2 regions of the Streptomyces sp. SDT5-1 genome follow, and region 2 is predicted to be linked to the other one. Evidence: riboswitches for the same ligand, from Rfam matches in the RefSeq annotation. Region 2 holds a riboswitch; the other holds the start of a gene.
The links. A riboswitch is a leader RNA that binds a small molecule or an ion and turns the genes downstream of it on or off. The one in region 2 is predicted to bind glycine.

Region 1: linked by a shared signal. The riboswitch ahead of gcvP (aminomethyl-transferring glycine dehydrogenase) and the one ahead of gcvT (glycine cleavage system aminomethyltransferase GcvT) in region 2 are both predicted to bind glycine.

The regions. Positions count from the first base shown of each region.
Region 1 is NZ_CM125963.1:1,780,656-1,791,594, forward strand. Features, by position in the region: gene ACTWJ8_RS08395 (substrate-binding and VWA domain-containing protein) at 1-270, shown strand, start outside; gene ACTWJ8_RS08400 (glutamate-cysteine ligase family protein) at 282-1,802, opposite strand; gene ACTWJ8_RS08405 (hypothetical protein) at 2,337-2,921, shown strand; gene ACTWJ8_RS08410 (DUF5999 family protein) at 3,283-3,483, shown strand; gene gcvP (aminomethyl-transferring glycine dehydrogenase) at 3,536-6,421, opposite strand; glycine riboswitch at 6,607-6,702, opposite strand; gene ACTWJ8_RS08420 (PRC-barrel domain-containing protein) at 6,835-7,209, shown strand; gene ACTWJ8_RS08425 (DNA polymerase IV) at 7,152-8,588, opposite strand; gene ACTWJ8_RS08430 (MerR family transcriptional regulator) at 8,635-9,255, opposite strand; gene ACTWJ8_RS08435 (bifunctional nuclease family protein) at 9,449-9,922, opposite strand; gene ftsR (transcriptional regulator FtsR) at 10,009-10,737, opposite strand; gene ACTWJ8_RS08445 (FHA domain-containing protein) at 10,765-10,939, opposite strand, start outside.
Region 2 is NZ_CM125963.1:5,727,856-5,738,794, forward strand. Features, by position in the region: gene ACTWJ8_RS26505 (FadR/GntR family transcriptional regulator) at 1-431, shown strand, start outside; gene ACTWJ8_RS26510 (glycoside hydrolase family 25 protein) at 442-996, opposite strand; gene ACTWJ8_RS26515 (endonuclease domain-containing protein) at 1,199-1,867, shown strand; gene ACTWJ8_RS26520 (SDR family oxidoreductase) at 1,890-2,801, opposite strand; gene ACTWJ8_RS26525 (DoxX family protein) at 2,946-3,290, shown strand; gene ACTWJ8_RS26530 (L,D-transpeptidase) at 3,387-4,415, shown strand; gene ACTWJ8_RS26535 (L-serine ammonia-lyase) at 4,420-5,790, opposite strand; gene glyA (serine hydroxymethyltransferase) at 5,956-7,218, opposite strand; gene gcvH (glycine cleavage system protein GcvH) at 7,227-7,604, opposite strand; gene gcvT (glycine cleavage system aminomethyltransferase GcvT) at 7,670-8,785, opposite strand; glycine riboswitch at 8,842-8,942, opposite strand; glycine riboswitch at 8,943-9,042, opposite strand; gene ACTWJ8_RS26555 (AAA family ATPase) at 9,172-9,828, shown strand; gene ACTWJ8_RS26560 (enhanced serine sensitivity protein SseB) at 9,943-10,767, shown strand; gene ACTWJ8_RS26565 (enhanced serine sensitivity protein SseB C-terminal domain-containing protein) at 10,894-10,939, shown strand, end outside.

The sequences.
Region 1 (10,939 bases), 3.9 Mb from region 2:
TTCAACGCGGTCGTGGTGGTCACCGACGGCGTCAACGAGGACGAGGGGTCGATTTCCCGCGCGCGCCTCATCGAGAAGCTCGGCGACCTCAGCGACCCGGAGCACCCCGTCCCGCTGATCGTCATCGCCGTCGGGCCCGACACCGACAAGCACGAGGTCGAACAGCTCGCCGAGGCCACGGGCGGCTCCGGGCACCAGGTCACCGACCCGGCGGACATCCAGAAGGTCATCCTGAAGGCGATCATCGAGGCGGGCGCCAAGGCGAACTGACCGCCGGGACCTCAGCCCAGCGGAACCGTCGGCTCCGGCAGCCCGACCGGCCAGGTGTGCACCGGATCGCCGTGGTGCATCAGCTCGCAGTACCGGCGCGTGGTCGCCGCGAGCGCCGCGTCCCGCGCCAGCCCGCTCTCCAGCGCCCGGTGGTACGTCGCCGACTGCCACGCCGCACCGTTCATCCGCTGCCGGCAGCGCCCCTCGATCACGCCGAGGTACAGGTCCCGGTCGGCCGGCTCCACGCCCCACGCGTCGAGCCCGGCCGCCGCGAGCGGCAACAGCTCGTCCCGTACGAGGTGCACCGCGGGGACCCGCTCCGTGCCGCCGAACCGGCCCCTGCGCGGCCACTCCAGGCGCGCGTCGATGCCGTACCGGCACGCGGCGTCGAAGTTGCGGGCCGCCGCGGCGAAGGGCAGCCGCGACCACACCGGCCGGGAGTCCTCCGCCAGGGCGCGCACGATCCCGTAGTAGAACGCGGTGTTGGCGATGACGTCGACGACGGTGGGTCCCGCGGGCAGCACCCGGTTCTCCACGCGCAGATGCGGCACGCCGTTGGCGACGCCGTACACCGGGCGGTTCCAGCGGTACACCGTGCCGTTGTGCAGCACGAGTTCGGCGAGGTTCGGGGTGTCGCCCTTGGCGATGACGTCGAGCGGCCGTTCGTCGTCGAGGATCGGGAGCAGCGGCGGGAAGTACCGCAGGTTCTCCTCGAAGAGGTCGTACGCGGAATCGATCCAGCGCTCCCCGAACCAGGTGCGCGGCCGCACCCCCTGCGCCGCGAGCTCCGGCGGCCGGGTGTCCGTCGACTGCTGGAACAGCGGCGGCCGCGACTCCCGCCACAACTCACGCCCGAACAGGAACGGCGAATTGGCGCCGAGCGCGATCTGCACGGCGGCCACCGCCTGCGCCGCGTTCCACACGTCGGCGAAGCGGCCCGGGGTCACCTGGAGGTGCAACTGCACGGACGTACAGGCGGCTTCGGGCGCGATCGAGGAGGACGTGCAGGTCAGCCGCTCGACACCGGCGATGTCGAGGGTGAAGTCCTCACCGCGCGCGGCCGTGATCTGGTCGTTGAGCAGCGTGTAGCGGTCGACGTCCGACAGGTTCGCGGAGACCAGGTCGTCGGCGCTCAGCGTCGGCAGAATGCCGATCATCACGATGCCCGCGTCCACCTCGTTCGCCTTGCGGTGCGCATATCCGAGCCCGGTCCGCAGTTCCTCGGCGAGCTGGTCGAGAACGCGGCCGCCGAGCCGGTGCGGGGCAATGTTCACTTCGAGATTGAACATCGCGAGTTCGGTCTGGAAATCGCGGCTCGCGATCCGCTCGAGAACTTCCGCATTCATCATTCTCGGCAGCCCGTCGGGCCCGGCGAGATTCAGCTCGATCTCCAGGCCCATGAGATTCTGCGGGCGGTCGAAGCGCTTCTCGTCCAGCAGCCGCCCGAGCCCCTCCAGGCACTCGCCGAGCTTCTCCCGATAGCTGCGCGGGTCGGCCAGGTCGACCGACTCCGCATCGACCTTCTCCCCCATGGAAGCGTCCCTCCTCGCGCGGGCGGCTCGTCGGTCCGGCCGCGTGTCACGGTGGATGATGCCCCGGCAATGTGATCGATAACGCCCCGCGCGGATCCGCGGGGCAGTACTCTCGACCCAGTTACCCACGGGCACATTCCTTAGGCATGCGGCCGACCGCAGATTCTTCGGACCGCGGCCCTGGTGAAAAACGCCGACAAGAACAGGCCGTCCGCTCGACCGAAAGACATCGAGGTCACGGACGGCGGCACCGGCGAATATGGGGAGAATACCCACAAAACCCCGCGAGAACACGCCCGAATAGCGTCTTGCGGTCTTCACGGGGCGTGCTAGCGGAAACACCCTGTGAACACGCGTCGTATAAACTCCGCTGGCGAGACAGAGAGTTGGCACCCTCGGTCCGGGTCCGGTCCTGAGCCCCGCCCCCTCTGCCCCGCGCATCCCAGTGCACCCGCAGCAGACAGCGCCGTCCGCTCGTCCCGCACCGCCCTCGCACCACGTGTCACGTGCCTGTCGAATGAGAGGCGACCCACCATGCCGCTGCACGTCCCACCGACCCCAGCGCCCGCCCTGCGCAGCGTCCTCACGGCCCTCGGTTCCCCCACCGCCGTCCGCGAGGCCCGCACCCCGTCCCTGCGCGCCGCACAGGGACCCGCGACCCCCGAACTCCCCCTGCCGCTCCATGTGTTGGACCACATCACCGAGGCCACCGGGCCGTCCAGGGCCCGGCTGACCGGCTGGCGTTTCCTGATCCGCTGCGGAGAGCGCGCGGTGGCGGCGGCCGACACCATGCTCACACCCGACGGCTGGGCCTTCTCGCACTTCTTCGAGGGCCCGTACATCCGCTCGACCGAGCGGGCCCTGCGCCAGGCCGAAGCGCTGCCCAAGGCCCATCAGCCCCGGCTGCTCTCGGTCCCCGAGCTCTACATGCTCACGCTGTGGCTGCACGGCGATCCGGCCGCCGATCCCGAGCGCGGCCACCCGGCCGCCGACGACATCCTGATCCCGCTGGCGCCCGCCCCGCCCGGCATCGCCCCGTACCGCCCGCACCGGGTGGCGGAGCTGCTGCCGGTCCTCACCCACCGGCTCACGCCGGCCCCCTTGGGTCTGCTCGCCTGATCCGGCCGGGGTCCGCCGACGACCCCGGTCGCACGAAGCCTGTGCCCCGCACCGTCCGCCGTCCGGTCGCGGGGCACAGCCCTGCCCGGGCGGACTAGCCCGTACCGACCACTCCTAACCACCCGAAGGGTCAGTCGAGTTGGACTGAACCGTCCGCACGGGTGATGCGTCTCCCACCTATGAGGACCGCTGCAAGGAAATCCCTGCGGATTGACGTCCACAGGGCAACACTGGGTTCCAGAACTCACGACATCGGGGGGCGGCCATGAACATTCCTTCAAGCCGCGGCACGTCGAGCACCATCAGCACAGCAAGCACAGCCCACGTCATAGAGACAACTTCGCAGCGAAAGATCCCATCCATGTGCCAGCACCAGCCATCCTGCCCGACAGCGGAATCCGAGGACAGGGAAGCAGCGCTCCCCGTGGCTCACCACCCCGAGCAGGGGTGGAGCCTCCTCTGCAACGGGGTCCTGCTCTTCGAGGACACCGGCGAACTGCTGCCCAACGGCAGGATCATCGCCCCGCACCGCCCCTTGGGCACGGTGGTGACGGCGGCCTAGCGGGCCGCCGAGCGGGACTGCGCGACCGAGGGCCGCGCAGTCCCCTTGAACATCAGCCCTCGTAGGCGTCGATCGGCGGGCAGGAGCACACCAGGTTCCGGTCGCCGAACGCCTGGTCGATGCGCCGGACCGGCGGCCAGTACTTGTCCGAGGCGACCACACCGGCCGGGAAGACACCCTCTTCCCGGCTGTACGCGTGGTCCCACTCGCCGCCGAGCATCCCCGCCGTGTGCGGAGCGTTCCGCAGCGGATTGTCCTCGGCGGGCCACTCGCCGGACGCGACCCGCTCGATCTCGCCGCGAATCGCGATCATCGCGTCGCAGAACCGGTCGAGCTCCTCGATGTCCTCGCTCTCCGTCGGCTCGATCATCAGCGTCCCCGCGACCGGGAACGACATGGTCGGCGCGTGGAAGCCGTAGTCGATGAGGCGCTTGGCGATGTCGTCGACGCTGACGCCGGTCGCCTTGCTGATCGGGCGCAGGTCCACGATGCACTCGTGCGCGACGAGTCCCGCGGGTCCCGTGTAGAGCACCGGGAAGTGCGGCTCGAGGCGCTTGGCGATGTAGTTCGCGGAGAGCACCGCCACCTGCGTGGCCCGCTTCAGGCCCTCGCCGCCCATGAGCCGCACGTACGACCAGGAGATCGGCAGGATGCCGGCGGAGCCCCACGGTGCGGCGGAGATCGGGCCGACGCCCGTCTCCGGGCCCGCGGCCGGCTGGAGCGGGTGGTTCGGCAGGTACGGGGCGAGGTGCTCGCGGACGCCGACCGGGCCCACACCGGGACCGCCGCCACCGTGCGGGATGCAGAAGGTCTTGTGCAGGTTCAGGTGCGAGACGTCGCCACCGAAGCGGCCCGGCTTGGCGAGGCCCACCAGCGCGTTGAGGTTCGCGCCGTCGACGTAGACCTGGCCGCCCGCGTCGTGCACGGCGGCGCAGATGTCGGCGACGTGCTCCTCGAAGACGCCGTGCGTCGACGGGTACGTGATCATCAGGACGGCGAGCTGCTCGGCGTGCTGCTCGATCTTGGCGCGCAGGTCCTCGATGTCGACCTCGCCGTCGTCGGCGGTCTTCACGACGACGACCTTCATGCCGGCCATCACGGCGCTCGCCGCGTTCGTGCCGTGCGCGGAGGACGGGATGAGGCAGATGGTGCGCTGCTCGTCGCCGTTCGCCCGGTGGTAGCCGCGGACCGCGAGCAGACCGGCCAGCTCGCCCTGCGAACCGGCGTTCGGCTGGAGCGACACCTTGTCGTAGCCGGTGACCTCGGCGAGCCGCTCCTCCAGCTCACGGATGAGCGTCAGGTAGCCCTGCGCCTGCTCGGCCGGGACGAAGGGGTGCAGCTGGCCGAACTCGGGCCAGGTCACCGGCTCCATCTCGGTCGTCGCGTTGAGCTTCATGGTGCACGAGCCCAGCGGGATCATGCCGCGGTCGAGCGCGTAGTCGCGGTCGGCGAGCCGGCGCAGGTAGCGCAGCATCGCGGTCTCGGAGCGGTACTGGTGGAAGACGGGGTGCGTGAGGTACTCGTCCTCGCGCAGCAGCCCGGCCGGCAGCGCCTCCTCGACCTCGGCGTCCAGCGCCTCGATGTCGGCCTCGACGCCGAAGGCGTTCCACACGGCGCCCAGCTGCTCGCGCGTGGTGGTCTCGTCGCAGGCGACGGAGACGTGGTCGGCGTCGACGAGGCGCAGGTTGACACCGGCCTCGCGCGCGGCGGAGACGACCTCGGCGGCCTTCCCCGGCACGCGCGCCGTGACGGTGTCGAAGTACGCGCCGTGCACGAGCTCGACGCCGCCCGCGGTGAGCCCGGCGGCGAGCAGGGTGGCGTAGCGGTGGGTGCGCCGCGCGATGGACTTCAGCCCGTCGGGTCCGTGGTAGACGGCGTACATGCCGGCCATGACGGCGAGCAGCACCTGCGCCGTACAGATGTTGCTGGTCGCCTTCTCGCGGCGGATGTGCTGCTCGCGGGTCTGGAGGGCGAGGCGGTACGCCTTGTTGCCGTCGGCGTCGACGGAGACGCCCACGAGGCGGCCCGGCAGGGAGCGCGCGAACTTCTCGCGCACGGCCATGTATCCGGCGTGCGGACCGCCGAAGCCCATCGGGACGCCGAAGCGCTGCGTCGTACCGACGGCGATGTCCGCGCCCAGCTCACCGGGCGAGGTCAGCAGCGTCAGAGCCAGCAGGTCGGCGGCGACGGTGACGATGGCGCCCAGCTCGTGCGCCTGGTCGATCACGGGCTTGATGTCGCGGACGGCACCGGAGGCGCCCGGGTACTGCACGAGCACGCCGACGACGCCGCGCTCGGCGACCTCGGCGGGGATGCCCTCGCTCAGGTCGGCGACGACGATCTCGACACCCGTGGGCTCGGCGCGCGTCTGGATCACGGCGATGGTCTGCGGCAGGGCGTCGGCGTCGACGACGTACACGCCGTTCTTGACCTTGCCGACGCGGCGCGAGAGGGCCATGGCCTCGGCGGCGGCGGTGCCCTCGTCGAGCAGCGAGGAGCCCGAGGTCGGCAGCCCGGTCAGCTCGGCGACCATGGTCTGGAAGTTGAGCAGCGCCTCCAGGCGGCCCTGCGAGATCTCCGGCTGGTACGGCGTGTAGGCCGTGTACCAGGCCGGGTTCTCCATGACGTTGCGCAGGATCACCGGCGGCGTGAACGTGCCGTAGTAGCCGAGGCCGATCATCGAGCCGAGCACCTGGTTGCGCTCGGCGAGCGACGTCAGCTCGGCGAGCACCTCGGCCTCGCTGCGGGCGTCCGGAAGGTTCAGCGCCTCGGCGCTCTTGATCACATCCGGCACCGCGGCCGCGGTCAGCTCGTCGAGCGAGCCGTAACCGACCTGCGCGAGCATCTTGGCCTGAGCGGCGTCGTCGGGACCGATGTGACGCTGCTCGAAGGGGATTCCCCGCTCCAGGTGGGAGAGCGGAATACGGTTGGCGGTCATTGCGGAGGCCTCCTGGTCATTGCGACCTACGAGGGGCACCACGGCGCGGGTACCCGGACGGCCTCCCCCTCTGTCATCTCAACCTGAGAGCTTCACCGGCCCACCCCGCGAGAACACGGAACACACCGGCTTGCACCGTCGGTGAGAGCGGAAACCGTGCACCCCGCCCTGCTTTCCAGAGTGACCTCGTCCGTGCGGTACGTGAGCCTGAGAGATTCCGGGGAGGATTTGCTCCTTCGGCGCCCCCGACGACTGCCGGAGGACTCTCCCGCACGGGGTCAACAGCCATCTGCCAGCCTACCAGCGGCGACATGGCCCGAGCCCTCGAGTGGCCGCCTTCCCCAATGTGCTCTTTCGTAGTGGTTACAGACCAGTTGCGGTCATTGCGATCCGCGCGATCAGTTGGAGGGCCCGTGCAGACCGATGTCGATCCGCGCAATCTGATCGGCCGCAAGGCCTTCGACCGCGACGGGGCCAAGATCGGCACCATCGACGAGGTGTACCTGGACGACGCCACGGGCGTCCCCGAGTGGGCGGCGATACGGACCGGCCTGTTCAGCCGCGACGCCTTCGTCCCGCTCGAGCCCAGCGAACTCGTCGACGGCACGCTCCGGGTGCCCTTCGAACGCTCCCTCATCAAGGACTCCCCCGACTTCGGCGTGGGCCGCCACCTCTCCCCCGAGCAGGAACTCCAGCTCTACGACCACTACGGTCTCGACATCACGGCCCCTCAGTCGTCCGACGTCACGTTCGGCAAGGTCGCGGGCGCCGACGACGACCCGGCCTGAGCCCTCTCCCTTTCGCCGCCCTCCACCAGCGGCAGCGGCTCCGCGGGCACCAGCTCCGGATCGTCGACCCGGAACGTCCGCACGCGGCCCGGCACCGCCGCGTACGGCGTCTCGAAGCGCACCGTGACCCGCCCCAGGCCGCTCCCCTGCACCCAGCCGGGCCCGAACTCGGTGTGCCGCACGTCGTGCCCGGCCAGCCACCGCCGCTCGGCGGGCTCGGGCTCCGGCTCGACCGCCTGCACGGGCTCGGCCGGCACCTCGGCGCCCTCCGGCTCCCCCGCTGCCGCGGCGGCCTCCTCCTCGGCCGCGGCGAACTGCGCGAACAGGTCCTCCTGCGTGAAGTCCGCGAGGCCGCTGACGCCGACCCCGAGCAGCCGCACGCCACCCGTCGTGTCCACGGACTCCAGGAGCCGCGCGGCCGCCTCCCGCACCACTCCCGGATCGTCCGTCGGCCCGCGCAGCGTCTCCGACCGCGTCAGCGTCGAGAAGTCGTAGCGCCGCACCTTGAGCACCACCGTCCGCCCCGACCGCTCGGCGGCTCTGAGCCGCTCCACGCACCGGTCGGCCAGCCTGCGCACCTCCATGCGCACCCGCACCCGGTCGTGGATGTCCACGTCGTACGTGTCCTCGACCGAGACCGACTTCGAGTCCCGCTCGGCGACCACGGGACGCTCGTCGCGCGCCAGCGCCATCTCGTACAGGTGGCTGCCGTGCGCCTTGCCCAGGAGCCGCACCATCTCGTCCTCGCCCGCCTCGGCGATCTCCTGCACGGTGAGGATCCCGGCACGCCGCAGATGGTCCCCCGTCGCGGGCCCGACACCCGGCAGGATCCGCACGGACTGCGGGCCGAGCAGCTCGCGCTCGGTGCCGGGGCGTATCAGCACGAGACCGTCCGGCTTGGCCTCCTCTGAGGCGATCTTCGCGAGCATCTTGGACGCGGCGAGCCCCACGGAACCGGTCAGACCCGTCACCCGCCGGATGTCCGCCCGCAGCCGGTACCCGACGGCCTCCGCGGAATCGGCGTCCCAGGCCGCCTCACCGGCCTCCAGATCCACGAACGCCTCGTCCAGGCTCAGGGGTTCCACCAACGGCGAGAGAGCCCCCAGGAGGCCCATCACCTGCTCGCTGATCGACCGGTACAGCCGGAAGCGCGGCACGAGGTACGCGGCATGCGGGGCGAGCCGGCGCGCCTGCCCCATCGGCATCGCCGAGTGCACCCCGAACTTCCGCGCCTCGTACGACGCCGTGGCCACGACGCCGCGCGGGCCGAGGCCGCCCACGACCACCGCTTTCCCGCGCAGGCTCGGCTTGGCCGCCTGCTCCGCCGAGGCGTAGAAGGCATCCATGTCGAGATGCAGGATCGTGGGCGCTGTTCTCACATGTCCGATGCTGCCCTACGGCACTGACAACGCGGCCGATCGGCCCTCACACGGCCCGGTTGCGCCGCCTCGCCAGCTCGTCCGTGGGGTTCGGCGGCACGATCGTCTCGCCGGTGTCCACGCGCTCTCCGTGGAGCTGCGACAGCGCCGCCTCCACGTCGCGCCAGACGACGCCGACGGCGATCCCGAAGACGCCCTGCCCGCCCTGGAGCAGATCGTGCACCTCGTCGGGCGACGTGCACTCGTAGACCGTCGCGCCGTCGCTCATGAGCGTCATCCGCTCCAGGTCCCGGAAGCCGCTCTCGCGCAGGTGCTGCACCGCGGTCCGGATGTTCTGGAGCGAGACGCCGGTGTCCAGGAAGCGCTTGACGACCTTGAGGACGACGACGTCCCGGAAGCTGTAGAGCCGCTGCGTCCCCGATCCGTACGCCGCGCGCACGGACGGTTCGACGAGTCCGGTCCTGGCCCAGTAGTCGAGCTGCCGGTAGGTGATGCCGGCCGCCGCGCACGCGGTCGGTCCCCGGTATCCCAGCTGCTGCGAAGCGACCGAGCCGCTGTCCCCCGCCACCACAGGCACGGCCTGCGGGCGCTGCGGAGTGTGATCGGCCGCGCTGCCGTGAAACCGGTACGGACCGCCCGTCGCCGTACCGTCGCCGCTGCTTCTCACGCCGACCTCCTCTTTGACCTGCCTCATCGACGGTAGGCAGTCACAGGGGGTGCGTCAACGAACGCCACACTCGGCACGCCGAGTGATAATCACCCTAAGAGTGGTTTCCCGTGACCCACCGCCGGGAAAGGCTAGCCGAATGTCTTGAGGCAGCCGCCGCTCGACGACCGGAAGCCGGTCGCCGGCCGCACGGTCACTGGCTGTTGGTGCCGAAGTCCTCGGGAGAGATCTGGTCGAGGAACTCGCGGAACTTCTCCACCTCGTCCTCCTGCTCGTCGGGGATCGCGATCCCCGCGTCGTCCAGGACCCCGTCACTGCCGAAGATCGGCGTTCCGGTGCGCAGCGCGAGGGCTATGGCGTCGGACGGGCGGGCGCTGACCTCGACCCCGCTCGCGAACACCAGTTCCGCGTAGAAGACGCCTTCGCGCAGGTCCGTGATGCGCACTTCCGTGAGCTCCTGGCCGACCGCCTCAAGGACGTCCTTGAACAGGTCGTGCGTCAGCGGACGCGCGGGCGCCATGCCCTGCTGGGCGAAGGCGATCGCGGTCGCCTCCCCCGGTCCGATCCAGATGGGGAGGTACCGTTCGCCTCCCACTTCACGCAGGAGCACGATCGGCTGGTTGGAGGGCATTTCGACCCGGACACCTACGACGTCGAGCTCGTTCACACAGCAACCCTAGGACGTGCCCGGCCGGTTTGGGTAGTCGGGGATCCACCGAGGGCCGGGCCATCGGCGCTCACCCGCGCCCACGATCAGGGCAGACGCACCCCGAGCGCGGTCTGTACGAGGGCGGAATGGAGCTTCACCGTGAGGCCGGCCAGCTCCTTCGCGCGGGCCTCCGCGTGCGCCCGCGTCTGCGGGTTGCGGTGCACCTTCAGCGGCGCCACCACCTGGTCCACGAGGCCCGCCTCGCGGTCCGCGGCCGCCCGCATGACCCGCAGGTGGCGCGGCCCGATGCCGAACCGGGCCAGCTCGCCGATCAGCTCGGCGACCGACACGGCGGACGCGTCGTAGCCGCCGTCCGGCAGTGGAGTGAGGAGCCCGTACGACTCCCATTCGTCGAGCTCGTGCTCCTCGACGCCGACGGCCGCCAGCAATTCGTCCCGCCCGACCCGCGCGGCCGTCGGCACCTCGGCGCCGCCCTCCGCGTCGCCGGGGCGTCCCGGCGCGGGCACGGTCAGGCTCTCGCCCGGCTCCATGGCGTCGAGCTGCTCCTTGATGACCTTCAGCGGCAGGTAGTGGTCCCGTTGCATGCGCAGCACGTGGGCCAGCCGCTCGACGTCGTCGGAGCTGAACTTCCGGTACCCGGAAGGCGTGCGCCGGGGCTCGACGAGGCCCTCGGACTCCAGGAACCGGATCTTGGAAATCGTGACTTCGGGAAACTCTTCTCGGAGCACGTTCAGTACGGTGCCGATGCTCATCAGCCGACTGTCCGTGGTGGCGGCGCCGCTCGGGGCGCCGCCACTCGTCGTGTGCAGCATGGACCTTCCTGAAGGGTCGCGGACGGTTCAGATACCGCGCTGGCTCGCGTAGAACACCAGCCGGTACTTGCCGATCTGCACCTCGTCCCCGTTGTTCAGCGTCACCGAGTCGATGCGCTCACGGTTCACATACGTGCCGTTGAGGCTGCCGACGTCGGCGACGGTGAACGAGCCGTCCTGGAGGCGACGGAACTCCACGTGG
Region 2 (10,939 bases):
GCCTGCGCCGCGCGGCCGTAGCCGACGTCTACGAGGTCCGTACGCTCCTGGAGATCCAGGCCGCACGCCTCGCCGCCGAGCGCCGCACCGACGAGGACATCGCGGCGATGCGCTCCGCGCTCGACGCGCGCCGGGCGGCGGCGGGCGGCCCCGGCGACGCCTTCGTCGACGCCGACATCGCCCTGCACGCCACGGTGGTGGCGGCCGCCCGCAACCCCGTCCTCACCGACCTCTTCACCGAGTTCACCCCGGCCCTCCGCCAGGCCCTGATCGACCTCCTCGCCCTGGTCGACGTGCAGGCCGCGGAACAGGACCACGGCGACGCGGCCCACGCGACCCTGGTGGAGTCGATCGCGACGGGCGACGCCGAGTCGGCGACACGGGCGGCGCGGGACGAACTCACCGCCATCCAGGGCAAGTTGGCCCCCTGAAGCGAGCCACTCAGTCCCCGCTCGCCCACTCCTTCATGGCGGCCTTGCTACCGAAGTCGGCGACGTTCTTGTCGAGGGGGCTGTCGGTGTACTGGTGGATGGTCCAGTCCGCCTGGATGCGCGGCTTGCCGGCGGACACGTAGTCGGCGATCCAGAGGCCGTCGCCGGCGTAGGACGTCGTGTCCTGAGTGAGCCAGTAGTGCCGATTGCAATAGAGCAGCGTCCTGTGGTTCGGGCGCAGCCGCTTCACCTCGCGGATGAACCTGTCCTTCTCCGCATTGCTCGCGTGGGTGCCCTCACTGGTCGTCTCCCAGTCCACGGCCAGCAGGTCCCCGGCCTTCTCGGGGGCCTTGCTGACGAAGTACTCGGCCTGCGCCGTGATGTTCCCCGGCCACAGGAAGTGGTAGAAGCCCACGACGCATCCGGCGTCGCGGGCCCGCTTCGTCTGGGCGGCGAGGCGCGGATTGACGTACGAACGCCCCTCGGTCGCCTTGACGAAGACGAAGGACAGGCCGTCCGTGTCGAACGTGGACTGGTGCGAACTGACGTCAATGCCACGGATCACGCAGGCCTCCTGGCCGGTGGGGCGACTAGGTCGAGCCTTCATCTTTCCCGGTCGGGGCGCGGGTGGAACTCCGATGGAGTAACCAGATTCACGCTCGACCGTTAATGCGACTATGAAACAAGTGGCCGTATGTCGGGCGCAGGGGGACGGGTGGGCATGTGCCCGGTCTTCGGATCAGTTCAGGCTCACGCGAGGGCTGTGCATGGGGCACTACCGGCAGACGCAGAAGGGGAAGCCGTTCACCGAGCTCGGACCGGGGCGGTCCCTGGCACTCGATCGCCGGGGCTGCTTGTTCGACGGCTGTGACAGGGCTCTGGTCGCCAGAGGGCTCTGCAACGGGCATTATCAGCAGGACATTGCGGGAAAGCCGTTGGCGCCGCTGCGCCGGAGAAGATCCACGGGGTCACTCGAGGCCGCGCTCGCACAAGGTTTGACCGATTGCCTGGCGTGCGGCGAGATCAAGCCTGTGGAAGATTTTTCCACCGACCAGGTTTCGGGCTATCCGCGGGCGTACTGCAAGGTATGCAATGCCGAGCGTGTCCGGTTGAGCCACTACAACATCGATCGTGACTTCCTGGACCGACTCTGGGGATATCAGAAAGAGCGTTGTGCGATTTGTGAGTCGGCGGATGTGGGGAGCAGGCGCGCTTTGCACATCGATCACGACCATGCGTGCTGCAAGGGACGGCGTAGTTGTGGCATGTGCGTACGAGGCCTCGTCTGCTCGAGCTGCAACGCCTACGGGCTTGCCTGGTACGAAGCGTTGCCACTCCACCTGCGGACCTACGACGTGCTGAACACGTACCTGTCCTGCCCGCCGGCTCGAGAATTCCGCGAGGCTGTGAAAGTCGGCGTGGCCTCGCCCGGTTGAACCCTCTGGGCGGGAGGGGGAGTCAGCGGCTGTCCGTCATGCCTCCCGTGACCGCGACGACCTCGCCGACCGTGTAGCTGGAGTCCGCGTCGGAGGCCAAGTGGACGTAGGCGGGGGCCAGTTCCTCGGGTTGGGCGGCGCGGCCCATGGGGTCGGACGTGGAGCCGAGGTCTTCGAGGTAGCTGTCGGGGAAGCGCTGTCCGGAGAGGTTGAGGACGGTCCAGGTGGGGCCGGGGGCCACGACGTTGGCGCGGATGCCGCGCTGGGCGAGGTGGCTCGCGATGGACTTGGTGAAGGCGATCTGCGCGCCCTTCGTGGCGGCGTAGTCCATCATCATGTCGCTGCCCTTGAGGCCCTCCTCGGAGGCCGTGGCGATCACCGCGTCGCCGTCGCCGAGGTGCGGGAGCGCCGCCTTGAGGAGGTGGAAGTAGGCGTACATGTTGGTCTTGAAGACCAGGTCGAAGTCCTCGAAGTTCAGGTCGTCGAGGCTGTTCTGGCCGTTGAGCCGTGCGGCGTTGCTGACCAGGACGTTGAGTCCGCCCAGTTCGCGCACCGTGGCCTCGACCGTCTCCCGGCAGACGTCCGCGTCGCACAGGTCGCCGGGCAGCAGCAGGCAGCGCCGGCCCTCCGCCTCGACGGCCTCGCGGGTCTCCTCGGCGTCGGGCTGTTCCACGGGGAGGTACCCGATGGCGACGTCCGCGCCCTCCCGTGCGTAGAGGACGGCGACGGCCCGGCCGATCCCGGAGTCGCCGCCGGTGATCAGGGCGACCTTGCCCTCGAGCTTGCCGGAGCCGCGGTAGCGGGGTGCCAGGTAGTGGGGGCGCTGGCTCATCCGCGACTCCAGGCCGGGCCGCTCCTGCCGCTCGTACGAGTACGGCGGCGTCGGCTGGTCCTCTTCCTGGGCGGGCCGTGTGTTCGACGGGAGACCGGTCACCGTTCTCGCCTCCTTGTCCGGGGAGCGTGTGCCCCTCCCGTGTCTCCCACCAGCACGGAACGAAACGACCGCGCCGCGCTGCCGATGTCACATCCGCGCGGGGCCGGACCGTCGGTGTGGTGAAGGGTTCGGAAGGAGCAGAGCATGTTCAGCGTCTATGTCGTCGTCACCGCCCTCGCCGCCGCCGTCTACGGCTCTGCGGCCGTCGCCAACCTCGCGGGGCACTCGTATCCGAAGGCGCAGGCCGACAAGCTGCGGGTGCCGTACGCGTGGATCCCGTGGCTCGGGACGGCGCTGGGGGCCGGGGCGCTGGGGCTGGTGGCCGGGTTCGTGGTTCCGGCGCTCGGGGTCGCCGCCGGGGCGGGCCTGGTCCTGTACTTCGTCGGGGCGCTCGGCGCGCATCTGCGGGTCGGTGACCGGAGTTACGGTCCGTGGTCGTTCTGTTGCGCACTCGCTGTGGCCGCGCTGGTTCTGAGGGTAATTGTCTAGCTCTGGGCGTTTCGTGAGCCCCGGTTTTGGAATGCGTGGGGTATGGATTGGCGGAACAGTGGCGGCCGTACCGGGGTCGCGATAGCGGCGGTCGTCATGCTGGTGGGCGCGAGCGCCTGCGGCGGCGGTGACGGTGGTGGGCCCAAGGCGGACGGGGATCAGTCCGGGCGGACGAGTGCGAGTGAGAGTCCGAGCGCGGGCGACTCGCCGTCGTCGTCGCCGAGCACGTCCTCGTCGCCGAGCAGGTCGACGTCGAGCAAGGCGTCGCCCAGTACGACGAAGCCCAAGCCGCCGCCGATGCTCCTGGACAGCATCACTCCGCAGTCGGGCGCGACGGTCGGCGTCGCCATGCCGGTCTCCGTGGTGTTCACCAACCCCGTGGCGGCGAAGGCCCGCGCGAACGTCGAGAAGCACCTGAAGGTGAGCGCGTCGCAGCAGGTGAACGGCGCCTGGCACTGGTTCGGCGACCGGCGCGCCGACTGGCGCCCCCAGACGTACTGGCCCCCCGGTACGAAGGTGAAGGTCGACGCCGACATGAAGGGCGTCAGCAACGGCTACGGCCGCGTCGGCACGCACGGCTACACCCACACGTTCACGATCGGCGACGACGTCCGCGCGGACGTCTCCGTACCGGGCCACACCCTGAAGGTCACGAAGAACGGCCGGGCGATACGCACCCTGTCGATCAACGCGGGCAGCGAGAAGTACCCGACGTGGAACGGCACGATGGCCGTGATCGACAAGCAGCGCAAGGTCCACATGACCTCGTGCAGCATCGGGATCACCTGCGACAAGAACGACCCCGACTACTACGACCTGACGCTGCCCTGGGACGTCCACCTCACTCAGTCCGGCACGTACGTCCACTACTCGACCGGCGACCCGAACCCGGGCAGCGGCAGCGCCCGCGGCTCGCACGGCTGCGTCCACCTGTCGTTGTCCGACGCCAAGTGGTTCTACGACCAGGTGAAGCAGGGCGACCCGGTGACGATCACCGGCTCGCCCCGCGCGAAGGCCCCCGCCGACAACGGCTACGCGTCCTTCAACCTCAGCTGGAGCGACTGGCTCGCGGGCAGCGCGTCGGGGGAGGGCACGACCAGCGCCCTCCAGACCACAGGCCGGTAGGGGCTCAGCACTCGATGATGTTGACCGCGAGGCCGCCCCGCGCCGTCTCCTTGTACTTGACCGACATGTCGGCGCCGGTGTCCCGCATCGTCTTGATGACCTTGTCCAGGGACACCTTGTGCGAGCCGTCGCCGCGCAGCGCCATCTTCGCCGCGGTGACGGCCTTGACCGCCGCCATGCCGTTGCGCTCGATGCAGGGGATCTGGACGAGGCCGCCGACGGGGTCGCAGGTGAGGCCGAGGTTGTGCTCCATGCCGATCTCGGCCGCGTTCTCGACCTGCTCCGGGGAGCCGCCGAGGGCCTCGGCGAGCGCGCCCGCCGCCATGGAGCAGGCGGAGCCGACCTCGCCCTGGCAGCCGACCTCGGCGCCGGAGATCGAGGCGTTCTCCTTGAACAGCATGCCGATGGCGCCCGCGGTGAGCAGCAGGCGGACGACGCCGTCCTCGTCGGCGCCCGGCACGAAGTTCACGTAGTAGTGCAGGACGGCGGGGATGATGCCGGCCGCGCCGTTCGTCGGGGCGGTGACGACCCGGCCGCCCGCCGCGTTCTCCTCGTTCACGGCCATCGCGTAGAGGGTGATCCACTCCATGGCGTGGGCCACGGGGTCGCCCTCGGCGCGCAGCTTGCGGGCCGATCCGGCGGCGCGGCGGCGGACCTTGAGGCCGCCGGGCAGGATGCCCTCGTGGGACATGCCGCGGGAGACGCAGGCCTGCATGACGCGCCAGATGTCGAGGAGGCCCTCGCGGATCTCGTCCTCGGTGCGCCAGGCCTTCTCGTTCTCCAGCATCAGCGCCGGGATGGACAGGCCGGTCTCGCGGGTGAGGCGGAGCAGCTCGTCGCCGGTGCGGAAGGGGTACTTGAGGACCGTGTCGTCGGGGACGATCGGGTTCTCGCCCTCCACGGCGTCCTCGTCGACGACGAAGCCGCCGCCCACCGAGTAGTACGTCTTGGAGAGCAGCTCCTCGCCCTCGGCGTCGTACGCCCACAGCGTCATGCCGTTCGCGTGGTACGGCAGGGCCTTGCGGCGGTGCAGGATCAGGTCGTCGTCGAAGGAGAACGCGATCTCGTGGGCGCCGAGCAGGTTCAGGCGGCCCTTCTCCTTGATCGTCTCCACGCGCTCGTCGGCCTTCTCGACGTCGACGGTGCGCGGCGAGTCGCCCTCAAGGCCGAGCAGCACGGCCTTCGGGGTGCCGTGTCCGTGCCCGGTGGCGCCGAGCGATCCGTACAGCTCGGCGCGGACGGAGGCGGTGTGGGCCAGCAGGCCCTCGTTCTTGAGGCGCCGCGCGAACATGCGGGCCGCGCGCATCGGGCCGACCGTGTGCGAGCTGGACGGGCCGATGCCGATCGAGAACAGGTCGAAGACCGAGATGGCCACGGTGGGACTCCAAAGATGGTGGTAGACGCCGTTGTCTGCCGGACGTGCGGGAGTGCGGTGCGGTGGAAGCGGGCGGGGCACCGCGCTCACTGTTCTCCTGGTGGTTCCAGTGTGCGGGTGCCCCGTCCGGACGTACCTACGAAAGGGTACGTAATCCGGGCCGAATTACTTCAGGCCGGGGTACAGCGGGTGCTTCTCGGCCAGAGCGGTCACGCGGGCCTTGAGCGCCTCGGCGTCGTACGTCGGCTGGAGGGCGAGCGCGATGACGTCGGCGACCTCGCGGAAGTCCTCAGCCCGGAAGCCGCGGGTGGCGAGGGCCGGGGTGCCGATCCGGAGGCCGGAGGTGACCATCGGCGGGCGCGGGTCGTTCGGGACGGCGTTGCGGTTGACCGTGATGCCGACCTCGTGGAGGCGGTCCTCGGCCTGCTGGCCGTCGAGCTCCGACTCGCGCAGGTCGACGAGGACCAGGTGCACGTCGGTGCCGCCGGACAGCACGTTGACGCCCGCCGCGCGGGACTCCGGGGTCGTCAGACGCTCGGCGAGGATCTGGGCGCCCTCGATCGTGCGCTGCTGGCGCTCCTTGAAGTCCTCCGAGGCCGCGACCTTGAAGGAGACGGCCTTGGCCGCGATCACGTGCTCGAGCGGACCGCCCTGGAAGCCCGGGAAGACGGCCGAGTTCAGCTTCTTCGCGAAGTCCTTGTTGCGGGCGAGGATGATGCCGCCGCGCGGACCGCCGAGCGTCTTGTGCGTCGTGGACGTGACGACGTCGGCGTAGGGGACCGGGTTCGGGTGCAGGCCCGCGGCCACGAGGCCCGCGAAGTGCGCCATGTCGACCCACAGGTACGCCTCGACCTCGTCGGCGATGCGACGGAACTCGGCGAAGTCCAGCTGGCGCGGGTACGCGGACCAGCCGGCGATGATCACCTTCGGGCGGTGCTCCTTGGCGAGCCGCTCGACCTCGGCCATGTCGACCAGGCCGGCGTCGTCCACGTGGTACGGGACCACGTTGAACTGCTTGCCGGAGAAGTTCAGGCGCATGCCGTGCGTGAGGTGGCCGCCGTGCGCCAGGTCCAGGCCGAGGATGGTGTCGCCCGGCTTGGCGATGGCGAAGAGCGCGGCCTGGTTCGCGGAGGCGCCGGAGTGCGGCTGCACGTTCGCGTACTCGGCACCGAAGAGCGCCTTCACGCGGTCGATGGCGATCTGCTCGGTGACGTCGACGTGCTCGCAGCCGCCGTAGTAGCGGCGGCCGGGGTAGCCCTCCGCGTACTTGTTGGTGAGGACCGAGCCCTGGGCCTCCATGACGGCGGCCGGGGCGAAGTTCTCCGACGCGATCATCTCGAGCGTCGACTGCTGGCGCTTCAGCTCGGCGTCGACCGCGACGGCGACCTCGGGGTCGAGCTCGTGCAGGGATTCGTTCAGTACGGACATCGGTGGGGTCAGCTCCCGGAGAACTCGGTGTACTCGTCGGCGGAGAGCAGGTCCTTGGGCTCGTCGCTGAGCCGGACCTTGAACAGCCAGCCGCCCTCGAACGGAGCGGAGTTCACGAGCGCCGGGTCGTCGACGACGTCCTGGTTGGTCTCGGTGACCTCGCCGGTGACGGGGGAGTACAGGTCGGAGACGGACTTGGTGGACTCCAGCTCACCGCAGGTCTCGCCCGCCGTGATGGAGTCGCCGACCTCGGGAAGCTGGACGAACACGATGTCGCCGAGCGCGTTGGCCGCGTGCTCGGTGATGCCGACCGTCGCCACGCCGTCCTCGACGGCCGACAGCCACTCGTGCTCCTTGCTGTAACGCAGCTGCTGGGGGTTGCTCATGATGCGAATTCTCCTGTACGCGGGAAGGTGCTGGTGACAGAGGGGGAGACCCGGGCGGGCGCGGGCTACTTCTGACGCTTGTAGAAGGGCAGGGCCACGACCTCGTACGCCTCGTGCGTGCCGCGGATGTCGACACCGACACCGGCCGTGCCCGGCTCGGCGTGCGCCGCGTCCACGTACGCCATCGCGATCGGCTTGCCGAGCGTCGGGGAGGGGGCGCCGGAGGTGACCTCGCCGATCACCTGTCCGTCCGCGACGACCGACATTCCGGCGCGCGGCACGCGGCGGCCCTCGGCGATCAGGCCGACGAGCTTGCGGGGCGGGTTGGCCTCGGCCTTCGCGGCGGCCTCCTTGAGGGCGTCGTGGCCCACGAAGTCGTCGCCGTGCGAGGTCTTCTCGAACTTCACGACGCGGCCGAGCCCGGCGTCGAAGGGCGTGAGGTCCGTCGTCAGCTCGTGCCCGTACAGCGGCATGCCCGCCTCCAGGCGCAGCGTGTCCCGGCAGGACAGGCCGCAGGGGACGAGGCCGTGCGCGGCGCCCGCCTCGGTCAGCGCCTGCCACAGCTTCTCGGCGTCGGCGGGGGAGACGAACAGCTCGAAGCCGTCCTCGCCCGTGTAGCCGGTGCGCGCGATGAGCGCCGGCACGCCGGCGACGGTGCCGGGCAGACCCGCGTAGTACTTGAGGCCGTCCAGGTCGGCGTCCGTGACGGACTTCACGATCGTCGCGGAGTTCGGGCCCTGCACGGCGAGCAGCGCGTACGCGTCGCGGTCGTCGCGGACCTCGGCGTCGAAGCCGGCGGCGCGCTCGGTGAGGGCGTCGAGGACGACCTGCGCGTTGCCCGCGTTCGCGACCACCATGTACTCGGTCTCGCCGAGCCGGTACACGATCAGGTCGTCGAGGATCCCGCCGTCCTCGCGGCAGATCATCGTGTACCGGGCGCGGCCGGGGCCGACGGAGCCGATGTTGCCGACGAGGGCGCGGTTGAGCAGGTCCACGGCCTGGGGCCCGGTCACCGTGATCTCGCCCATGTGGGAGAGGTCGAAGAGCCCTGCCGCCGTGCGCACGGCGTTGTGCTCGTCGCGCTCGCTCGCGTAGCGCAGCGGCATGTCCCAGCCGGCGAAGTCGGTCATCGTGGCGCCCAGCGAGCGGTGCAGGGCGTCCAGTGCGGTGGTGCGGGTCATGGCTGGTGTGCTCCCGGTGGCATGACGGCGATGGCGGAGTCTCGGAACACGAGACGTCCTCCCCATCTGTCATCGGAACCTGAGAGGTTCGCCCCGAGGGGCTTGCACCTTGGGTGGGGGCGCCGTGTCACAAAGGCGCCCCACTTTTCAGATCTGCCTCGCCCGCGCGGTACGGGGCCTGAGAGATTCAAGGGAGGAACTTGCTCCTTCGGCGTCCGGGGACCGATGGGTACCCGGAACTCTCCCGCGCGGATTCAAGCGGCCGGTATGCAGTTGCGCGCACATCATTGCATGCCGGTCGGACAGGGAAACCCCTTGAGGGGCATTACCTTCTCTTTACACTCGAGGGGCAGGGGTGACGTGACCGAACGGGGAGGACGATCACGGTGCACAAGGCAGTGGCGGGGGCATACGCGGTGTCGGCATCGGCGCCGGCGGTCGCCGGGGTGCGGATTCCCGGCCAGCGCTCGGTGCGGGACCTGCGCGGGCGGCGCGGGCACACACCGCGGCGGCTCGCGTTCGCGGCGGGCGACCTGGTCGTGCTCTCGGGGCTGCCCGGCAGCGGCAAGTCGACGCTGATGCGGCGGGCCGTCACGGAGGTCCGCATCGACTCGCAGGACACCAGGGAGCGCTGGGCGGCCCGGATGCCGCGCTTCCTGCCGTACGCGCTGTACCGGCCGCTGGTCCGGATCGCGCACTACGCGGGGCTCAGGCGGGCGATGCGCTCGGGCGCGAGCGTCGTCGTGCACGACTGCGGTACGCAGGCGTGGGTGCGCCGCTGGGTGATCCGCACGGCGCGGCGGCGCGGGGTCGCCGTCCACCTGATGCTGCTCGACGTGCCGGAGGACACGGCCCTTGACGGCCAGCGGGAGCGCGGCCGCGGGGTGTCCCGGTACGCGTTCGCCCGGCACCGCCGCGCGGTCGGCGCGCTCGTCAGCTCGACCGAGCGGGGCGAACTGCCGGCCGGGATGGCGTCGGCGGTGCTGCTCGACCGGGCGGCGACGGAGGCGCTGGGCGGGATCACCTTCGGCGACGGCCGCTGAGGGCGGGGGACGCGCCGCGTACGTTTGTATGCACGGGCTAAGGTCGGGTGCGCGGGCGCGGACGGGTCCGCGCGGGCACAGCAGCGGGCAGAACAGCAGAGGTTGATGGCAGTCATGGAGTTCCCAGGCACCCCCGAGCCGGGTCACGGTCACGCCCAGGGGCACGAGGGCGCGTACGCGCACCCGGCGCAGGGCTGGCCCGCGAACGAGCTGGAGGAGATCCTCGCCGCGGCCCTCGGCCAGGACGCGGGCGGCTCGGCGGCGGGACGGATCGTCGAGGCGCTGGGCCGCAGCCATGTCTGGATCCCGCTGCCCAAGGGCGGTTCGAACGCCAGCCGCGATCTCGACCTGCCGAGCCTGGAGATCGAGGGACAGGCCTACGTCCCGGTGTTCAGCTCCGAGCAGCAGTTCATGGCGGTCACCGGCGGCCGGATGGACTGCACGATCGCCCCGGCCGTGGAGTTCGCCCGCGGGCTTCCGCCGCAGGTCGGCATCGCCGTGAACCCCGACGGCACGGTGGGCGTGCCGCTGCCGCCGCCGGCCGTCGCCGAGCTGGCCCGCAGCGGGCGCACCCCGCTCGACGGGCCCGCGACAGGCGGCCGTGTGGTGCTGTCGGAGCCGGACTGGCAGGTCGACCCGGTGGACTTCCTCGCGGCGGTGCGCGAGGAGTTCGAGGGGATCGGCACGGTGCTGAGCGCGCGGCGCTGCCTGGCGAAGGTGGAGGACACGGAGCCCTCCCTGTTCATCGGCGTGGAGCTGGCGCAGGCGGCCGGTGCGGCGGGGGCCGCGCGGGACCTGCCGCTGGACGCGCTGGGGCGCGCGCTGGGCCGGGTGCCCGTGCCGTGGGCCGTCAACATGGTGTTCCTGGACGTGACGCAGGACCCCGTCGCGGACTGGCTGCGTACACACGTACGGCCGTTCTACGTACGAGAAGGGTGACGGCGTCCGTCAAGTCGGTGTCAGTATCGCCGCTTAAGCTGGTTTCATGACGTGACCGGTCGGCGCTTCGCTTTCCGGCCATGTGTGGAACACGGACGTATTGAAGAGCCGAAGGGGCGGTTACGGGTGAGTGCGTCGGGCACGGCCGCGGCCGGACAGGTCGAGCACATGC